2 regions of the Streptomyces sp. SGAir0957 genome follow, and region 2 is predicted to be linked to the other one. Evidence: riboswitches for the same ligand, from Rfam matches in the RefSeq annotation. Region 2 holds a riboswitch; the other holds the start of a gene.
The links. A riboswitch is a leader RNA that binds a small molecule or an ion and turns the genes downstream of it on or off. The one in region 2 is predicted to bind S-adenosylmethionine.
Positions count from the first base shown of each region.

Region 1: it holds a riboswitch for S-adenosylmethionine, as region 2 does, so the genes downstream of both, C1N81_RS32255 (aminotransferase class V-fold PLP-dependent enzyme) here and thrC (threonine synthase) in region 2, are expected to answer to the same signal.

Region 1 is NZ_CP027293.1:6,064,232-6,068,716, reverse strand. Features, by position in the region: gene C1N81_RS32265 (rhomboid family intramembrane serine protease) at 1-708, shown strand, start outside; gene C1N81_RS32260 (Lrp/AsnC family transcriptional regulator) at 705-986, shown strand; gene C1N81_RS32255 (aminotransferase class V-fold PLP-dependent enzyme) at 1,110-2,504, opposite strand; SAM riboswitch class IV at 2,737-2,854, opposite strand; gene trpD (anthranilate phosphoribosyltransferase) at 2,955-4,019, opposite strand; gene C1N81_RS32245 (cytochrome bc1 complex cytochrome b subunit) at 4,154-4,485, opposite strand, start outside.
Region 2 is NZ_CP027293.1:4,693,539-4,698,023, forward strand. Features, by position in the region: gene C1N81_RS25920 (DUF7927 domain-containing protein) at 1-535, opposite strand, end outside; gene C1N81_RS25925 (glucosyl-3-phosphoglycerate synthase) at 575-1,549, opposite strand; SAM riboswitch class I at 1,728-1,883, shown strand; gene thrC (threonine synthase) at 1,902-3,200, shown strand; gene C1N81_RS25935 (MoaD/ThiS family protein) at 3,283-3,558, shown strand; gene C1N81_RS25940 (cold-shock protein) at 3,991-4,200, shown strand.

The DNA.
Region 1 (4,485 bases), 1.4 Mb from region 2:
ACCGCTTTCCTCAGAGGACATCCGGCTCCGGTCACGTACGCGCTCATCGCCGTCTGCTGCGTGACCTTCGTGCTCTCCCCGTCGTCCGGGCTCAACCCGTCCTACGGCACCGGCGACCAACTGCTCACCGCCCAGGCCGGCTACTTCGAACGCTGGGGCGTCCTGCCCGCCGAACTCTTCATCGGATCACCCCGCGCCGCCCTCACCCCGGCCACAGCCCTGTTCGTGCACGGCAGCTGGGTGCACCTCCTCGGCAACATGCTCTTCCTCTACGTGTTCGGGGCGATGGTCGAGGAGCGCATGGGCCATCTGCCGTACGCGCTGTTCTATCTGGTCAGCGGCTACCTGGCACTCCTCGGGTACGCCATCGCGCACGCGGGCTCCGAACAGACGCTGGTCGGCGCCTCGGGAGCGATCTCGGCGGTGCTCGGCGCCTTCCTCTACCTCTTCCCCGACGCGCGGGTGACGAGCGTCTTCCCCTTCCTCCTCTTCCTGCCGCTGCGCTTCCCGGCGTGGGTGGTCCTCCCGTTCTGGGTCGCGCTGCAATGGGCCGCCGCCTACCAGGACAGCCAGGGGCCCGGGGTCGCCTACCTGGCCCATCTGATCGGCTTCTCGCTCGGCTTCCTGTGGGCGTGGGTGCGATACCGGGGCCGGGCTAAGGTGAAGGTTGCCCCAGCCACGGCCACCGAGGGAGACAGCCAGCCGTGATCACCGCGATCGTGCTCATCAAGACCAGCGTGGACCGGATCCCCGAGATCGCCGAGTCGATCGCGGCGCTCGACAGTGTCAGCGAGGTCTTCTCCGTCACCGGCACGTATGACTTGATCGCCATGGTTCGGGTGGCCCGGCACGATGATCTTGCCGAAGTGATTCCCGGCAAGATCAGCAAGATCCCCGGGGTCGAGGGCACCGACACGCATGTTGCTTTCCGCACGTACTCCCAGCACGATCTTGAGGCCGCGTTCTCCATCGGGCTGGACAGCTAGCCCCGCCAGGGGCGCGGGGAACCGCGCGGTCAGCCACGACGAAAGCCGCGGACGCGTCTGCTCATGAACCGAGCAGACGCGTCCGCGGCTGTTTCGTGGCTGGTCGCGCAGTTCCCCGCGCCCCTAGGCGGCTGGGACGCAGCGGCCTTCTTCGGTGCGGTAGGTCCAGGCGGCGCCATCGCGGACCAGTTCCTTCACCGCCCCGATGAAACGCTCGACGTGCTCGTCAGGGGTGCCCGCGCCGAAACTGACCCGGATCGCGTTCAGCGACTTCTCCCCCGGCGCCGCCTCAGGCGCCCCGCACTCGCCCTGGGTCTGCGGGTCGGACCCGAGCAGCGTCCGCACCAGCGGGTGGGCGCAGAACAGACCGTCCCGCACCCCGATCCCGTACTCCGCGGAGAGCGCCGCGGCGAAGTGCGAGGAGTTCCAGCCCTCGACCACGAAGGAGAGGACGCCGACGCGCGGGGCGTCGTCCCCGAACAGGGAGAGCACCTTCACCTCGGGCACCTCGGCGAGCCCGTCGCGCACCTTCCGGATCAGGTACCGCTCCCGGGCGACGAGGTCGTCGAACCCGGCCTCGGTCAGCGCCTTGCAGGCGGACGCGATGGAGTAGACGCCGATGACGTTCGGCGACCCGGCCTCGTGGCGGGCCGCGCTGTCGTGCCACTCGACGTCCACACCGCCGTCGACGCGCCGGGCCACCTTGCGCGAGGCACCGCCACCGGCCAGGTACGGCTCGGCCGCGCGCAGCCAGTCGGCGCGCCCGGCGAGCACGCCCGAGCCGAAGGGCGCGTACAGCTTGTGCCCGGAGAAGGCGATCCAGTCGACGTCCAGGTCCTGCACGGAGACCGGGTGGTGGGGCGCGAGCTGGGCGGCGTCGAGCACGATGCGGGCACCGTGCGCGTGAGCGGCCGCCGCCAGCTCGCGCACCGGCCAGAGTTCACCGGTGACGTTGGAGGCACCGGTGACGCAGACGAGGGCGGGCCCGTAGGGGTCGCGCTCGGCGAGGGCGCGCTCCAGGGTCTCGACGGCCTGGCCCGGGGTGCGCGGCGCGTTGAGGTAGGTCACGCGGGCGTCGCGCCAGGGCAGCAGCGACGCGTGGTGCTCGGTCTCGAAGACGAACACCTGGCAGTCGGCGGGCAGCGCGGCGGCGAGCAGGTTGAGCGAGTCGGTGGTGGAGCGGGTGAAGACGACCTGGTCGTCGGCGCGGCAGCCGAGGAACTCGGCGACCGTGGCGCGGGAGTTCTCGAACAGGTCGGTGGACAGCTGGGAGAGGTAGCCGGCGCCGCGGTGCACGCTGCCGTAGTAGGGGGCGTAGGCGGCGACGTCGTCCCACACGCGCTGCAGGGCGGGCGCGCTGGCGGCGTAGTCGAGGGCGGCGTACGTCACCTCGCCGCCGGTGACGAGCGGCACGGTCACGTCGCGGCCGAGCACCGGCAGCGGCGCGCCACAAGCGGGGTCGGCGGCGGACTCGGCGGAAACGGTGGCGGTGGCGGTGGCGGTGGTGTGAGCGGACATGGCTGTCTCCCGGCAGGACAAGTCAGGGCAGGGCGAAGTGGCGTACAGGCCCGCACGGCAGCCGTCAGCAACAGCACTGCTACGTACGGGAGTTGACCTCGACGCGGGGCGCGGACGCGCTCACGCGGAGGGTGATGGAGTAACCAGAGAAGGGGCCGGAGGCCCTAGCACATTCGCTTGCTCACGAGACTGCTCCCTCAAACGACCCAGGACCCCTGGAAAGTTCGCGAGGGGTCCGCGCTTGCCGCGAGCCTTGCTGCACGCGGCCTGGTCTTCACCCGGGGCACCCCGCCACGGACGGAGGGTTGCCGGACAGCCGGCCGGGGCCGATCACGCTGTCACTCATGACCTTGAAAAGCATCCTGCCACACGTTCCGGATACGGCAAGAGCGCAGTCCGTTCTCTGAGACAACTCGGACTGCGCTCTGCGTCACACTCGTACCCCGCGCGTCAGCGGTTGGTGGCCGTCACCCATCGCTCCAGGGTCGCCTTGGCCGCACCCGAGTCGATGGACTCGGCGGCGCGGTCCATGCCGGCCCGCAGCTGCTCGGCGAGGGTGCCGCTGCCGGGGCGTACGGCGACGAGGGCGGCGGCCGAGTTGAGGAGCACGGCGTCGCGCACCGGGCCGCGCTCCCCGTCGAGCAGCCGTCGCGCGACCTCCGCGTTGTAGGAGGCGTCCGCGCCGCGCAGGGCCGCCACGGGGACCAGGTCGAGGCCCACGTCGCGCGGGTCGAAGGACTCCTCGCGCACGGCGCCGTCCCGGACGACCCAGACGCGGGAGGTCGCGGTGGTGGTCAGCTCGTCGAGGCCGTCGTCGCCGCGGAAGACCAGGGACGAGTTGCCCCGCTCGGCGAAGACACCGGCCACGACGGGCGCCATCCGGGCGTCGGCGACCCCGACGGCCTGGGCGCGCACCCGGGCCGGGTTGGTGAGCGGGCCGAGGAGGTTGAAGACGGTGCGGATGCCGAGCTGGCCGCGCGCGGCGCCCGCGTACCGCAGCGCGGGGTGGAACTTCACGGCGAAGCAGAAGGTGATCCCGGCTTCCTCCGCGATCTGCGGGACCCGCGCGGGCGTCAGCTCCAGGTTGACGCCGAGCTTCTCCAGGACGTCGGAGGCGCCCGAGGCCGAGGAGGCGGCGCGGTTGCCGTGCTTGACGACCTTGACGCCCGTACCGGCGATGACGATGGCGGACATCGTGGAGATGTTGACGGTCTTGGCGCCGTCGCCGCCGGTGCCGACGATGTCGACGGTCTCCCCCGGCACCTCGATCACGTTGGCGTGCTCGTACATCGCCCGGACCAGACCGGAGATCTCCTCGACGGTCTCGCCCTTGGCGCGCAGCGCGACCACGAAGGCGGCGATCTGCGCCTCGGTCGCCTCCCCCCGCATGATGCGGTCCATCGCCCAGGCGGTGTCGTCGGCGCTCTGGTCGCGGCCCTCCAGGAGGCCGTTGAGTACGGCGGGCCAGGAACGGCCCGCCGCGGTGTCGCCTCCAGCGGGGTGCAAAGCGCTCATGGCCGCTCCAGTTGTGTCAGTGGGATTACGCGGCTCCAGCTTATCCAGCGCCAGGTATGGCAAAGAGCCCCCGTCCAGTGCCTGGACGAGGGCTCCTGCCGTGGCGGACAGCTGTCGGCTCAGCCGATCAGGGATCAGTGGTGGCCGTGGCCGCTGGTGATCTCCTTGTACTCCTCCGCGGTGGGCTTGGGGATCTGGTTGTTCTCCCCGTAGAAGCCCTTCGACAGCTTGGCGCGGGTCTTCTGCAGACGCGACTGCTTGCGCTCCACGCCGTTCTCGTCGACCGTCGGGCCGAGCTCGAGCGGCTGGTACTGCTCGTGCGCGGTGAGCGCGTGCAGCGACTCGGCGTCGAGCGGCTCGTGGACCTCGATGAACTCACCGTGCGGCAGGCGCTTGATGATGCCGGACTCGCGTCCGTGCAGCACCTTGTCCTTGTCGCGGCGCTGGAGGCCGAGGCAGATCCGCT
Region 2 (4,485 bases):
CGACCCGGGTCTCGGCGCCGCCGTCGACCCGCACCACGGGCCGCTGGGTGAGCGGGTTCCCGGCCGGGGAGGTGGCGGGGCCCGCGGTGTCGCAGCGCCGGATCTGGTTGCGGCCGAGCTTGTACGTGCCATCGTTGCCGCCCCAGAAGAGGCGGGCGTAGGCGACTGTGGCGCCGGGCGGGACGGTCACCTTGCCGGTGGAGGAGTTGCGGACGGCGGTGCCGAGTCCGGCCCGGTCGGTGTACTCCATGGCGAACTGGTTGTTGTTCTCGGCGGACCGCCCGGCCTGCGCGTTCGCACAGCGCTGGGCGGCTTTGGCGGGCCCGGAGGGGCACTGCATCACGGTGTTGCCGAGCGTCAGGAAGTCACCGTAGAGGGCTTCCTCGTAGCGCTTGGCGAAGGGGTCCACGACGACGGCGGACGCGGGGGCGGCGGCGGTGATCAGCGTCGCCGCCGCCACGGTCGCCGCCACGGTCGCCGTCGCGGTGAGCGCCGCCATGCCCCGGGAACCGCCCTGGGAAAGTCTGAGCCACATAAGTGGGCAATTTAGACAGAAAGCATGATTAACCCACGTCTATGCCACGCGACGCTCCGCATACTCACCGATCTCGGCCATCGGGGGCCGCTCCACGGTGTCCACCGCGTACGTCCGTGGCACGAAGCCGCGCTCGCCCCGCTCGAACTGGGTCAGCTCCGGCCGTACCAGCTGGCCGCGCGCGAGCCGCAGCTGGGCCGTGCGGTAGATGGCCGCCGCCATCCGGCCGAGCGCGAGCCCGTCCTGGTGGCGGTGGCGGCGCACGCCCACGTCGACCTGGGCGAGCGCGTCCAGGCCCACGGTGTGCAGCGCGTCGACGAGCAGGCCCAGCTCGACGCCGTAGCCGACCGGGAACGGCAGGCGTTCGAGGAGCGTCCTGCGGGCCGCGTACTCGCCGCCGAGGGGCTGGACGAATCCGGCGAGGCGCGGCCAGTGCAGGTTGAGGATCGGGCGGGCCATCAGCTCCGTGACCCGGCCGCCCTGCCCTGCCGTCCTGCCGGAGGCGGGCGAATCGAACTCAGTACCCAGCGGGCGGTCGTACATCGCCTTGACGAAGCTGACGCCCGGGTCGGTGAGGAGCGGGCCGACGATCCCGGAGACGAAGTCCGCCGAGAACTCCTTCAGGTCCGCGTCGACGAAGCAGACGATGTCGCCGCTGGTGACGTACAGGGAGCGCCACAGCACCTCGCCCTTGCCGGGCGCGGCCGGGATGCGCGGCAGGATCGTGTCCCGGTGCACGACGCGCGCCCCGGCCGCCGCCGCGACCTCTGCGGTGCGGTCGGTGGAGCCGGAGTCCAGGACCACCAGTTCGTCGACGAGCGGCACCGCCGCCGTCATCAGCTCGCGCCGGATCACGGTGACGATCTCGCCGACCGTCGCCTCCTCGTCGAGCGCGGGCAGCACCACGCTCACCGTCTGGCCGGACGCGCGCTTCGCCGCGGTCAACTGGTGCAGCGGGCGGTCGGCCACCGACCAGGAGCGCTGCTCAAGCCAGCGTTCGACTTCTTCCAGCACGGTCTGTGGCTCCTTCGGGGGCGGGTGCACGGGCGGGTCCGGGGGCGGGGTGTGATCCATCTCGCGGTTCGGACGACTATCTCAAGGGTCCGGGCCTTCGGTTACAGTCTTGAACAAGGCCGGTGACCATCGCATGCCGGGGTCGCCGCCGACACAACTGCCACAAACAACCGAATACCGCTCATCCAGAGGGGCAGAGGGATACGGCCCGTTGAAGCCCCGGCAACCCTCCAGCCGGTCTCGTAGGACACCGCAACTGTCCACCGCGAGGCTCCCGGCTAGGGAAGGTGCCAAATCCGTCTCGCGGCGAGATGCGTCGCGAGGAAGATGAGGAGAAAGGGCCTCGCCTCTCATGGCTGTACAGACTGTCGCCACCGGAACCGCTCAGCAGACCGTTGATCTCGGTCCGGCTTCCGGGCTCTCCTGCCGCGAGTGCGGCACCACCTTCGAGCTCGGCCCGATCTTCGCGTGCGTCGAGTGTTTCGGGCCTCTGGAAGTCGCGTACGACCTGCCGGTCGGTAACCCCGAGGCGCTCCGCAAGCAGATCGAGGCGGGCCCGGCCAACGTGTGGCGCTACGCCCCGCTCCTTCCCGTCCCGGCCGACGTCGCCGAGAAGCCGAACCTGAACCCCGGCTGGACCGCGCTCGTCAAGGCCGACAACCTCGCCCGTGAACTCGGCGTCGAGCAGGGCAAGTTGTTCGTCAAGGACGACTCCGGCAACCCCACGCACTCCTTCAAGGACCGCGTCGTCGCCCAGGCCATCGAGGCCGCGCGCGCTTTCGGGTTCACGACGCTGTCCTGCTCCTCCACCGGCAACCTGGCCGGTGCCGTCGGCGCCGCCGCCGCCCGTGCCGGCTTCCGCTCCTGCGTGTTCATCCCGCACGACCTGGAGCAGGGCAAGGTCGTCATGGCCGGTGTCTACGGCGGTGACCTCGTCGCCATCGAGGGCAACTACGACGATGTGAACCGCTTCTGCTCCGAGCTGATCGGCGACCCGCTCGGCGAGGGTTGGGGCTTCGTCAACGTGAACCTGCGCCCGTACTACGGCGAGGGCTCCAAGACGCTGGCCTACGAGATCTGCGAGCAGCTCGGCTGGCGGCTGCCCGACCAGCTGGTCATCCCGATCGCCTCCGGATCGCAGTTCACGAAGATCGACAAGGGGCTCCAGGAGCTGATCAAGCTCGGCCTCGTCGAGGACAAGCCCTACAAGCTGTTCGGCGCCCAGGCCGAGGGCTGCTCGCCGGTCTCGGTCGCGTACAAGGGCGGCCACGACGTCGTCCGGCCGCAGAAGCCGAACACCATCGCCAAGTCCCTCGCCATCGGCAACCCGGCCGACGGTCCGTACGTGCTCGACATCGCGCGCCGCACGGGTGGTGCCGTGGAGGACGTGAACGACGAGCAGGTCGTCGACGCGATCAAGCTGCTCGCCCGGACCGAGGGGATCTTCGCGGAGACCGCCGGTGGGGTGACGGTCGGTGTCACCAAGAAGCTCATCGAGGCCGGGCTGATCGATCCGTCTCTGACGACCGTCGTGCTCAATACCGGTGACGGGCTCAAGACGCTTGACGCTGTCGCCGAGACTTCGCAGGCCACGGCGACCATCAAGCCGTCCCTCGACGCGTTCCGGGCCGCCGGGCTCGCCGCCGAGTAGGTTTCCCCGCCCCGCCCCGCCCCGCCCCTTCCCGTAACCGGGGGCTCTGCCCCCCGGGCCCCCGCTAGTGCTGAGGTGAGTTGTGAGCGTCAACGTCCGCATTCCTACCATTCTGCGTACCTACACCGGTGGGCAGGCCGAGGTCGCCGCCGAAGGGGGCACGCTCGGTGAGGTCATCGCCGATCTCGAGAAGAACCACACCGGGATCGCCGCCCGCGTCCTCGACGACCAGGGCAAGCTGCGCCGCTTCGTCAACGTCTACGTGAACGACGACGACGTCCGCTTCGAGCAGGGTCTGGAGACCGCGACGCCGGACGGCGCCGGCGTGTCGATCATTCCGGCCGTCGCCGGCGGCTGATCTTCCCCTGATGCACGCTGAGTTACCCCTGTTGCCCCCTCCGCGAGAGAAGCGGAGGGGGCAATTCTGCATGGTTGAGCGCGGTACAGTTGGGGAACCTGGTTCGTTTCCCCGCGTGGTGCATGACGGGCGCATATGAGTTTCCGCTCGGGACGCGACAAGAAGCAGCCAAAGTGCCCAGCCCCTTCGAGCCTTTTATGGCATTTGCCTGGCCCGAGTTGCCCAGGGATCCGGTGAGTTGGCCCGGTTTCCCCGTTCGAGGGTGCCCAGATTTCACGTCCGATTGACCTGTTGCAGACGGCAGTTGGGCAGATACATTCAGCCGCGGTCGACGCGTTCCGGCGCACACCCCTACCCATTGGGGAGGGTGAGGTCTGACCCGGATCCGCGAAGTGCGGATCTGTGCAAGGGCCAGTAATAGGGGAGTTAGGCATGGCTCAGGGCACCGTCAAGTGGTTCAACGCGGAGAAGGGGTACGGCTTCATCGCGGTCGACGGTGGTGCGGATGTATTCGTCCACTACAGCGCGATTCAGATGGACGGCTACCGCACCCTCGAAGAGGGTCAGCGAGTGGAATTCGAGATCTCGCAGGGCCAGAAGGGGCCGCAGGCAGACATGGTCCGCCTTGCCGCCGCCGGCTGAAGCGCGTCGCGACTGACAGGCTTCGTACGAGACGAAGGGTCCGCGTCCCCCGAGGGGGCGCGGGCCCTTCGTCGTACCAGGGCCTGTCGTCACACTCCCTTCGTCGCCCGGACCGTGCTTCGCGCTGCGCGCGCCCCCGCCGGATGTGTGGTAGCCGCTTGCACTCGCATGGGTCGAGTGCTAATCATTGGGCTTAGCACTCTCCGAGTGAGAGTGACAGAACTTGGATCGGGTCGGTGAGGTCCGGGGGCCGGTGGGGCAAGGAACCACAAGGCTCAGGGGCCG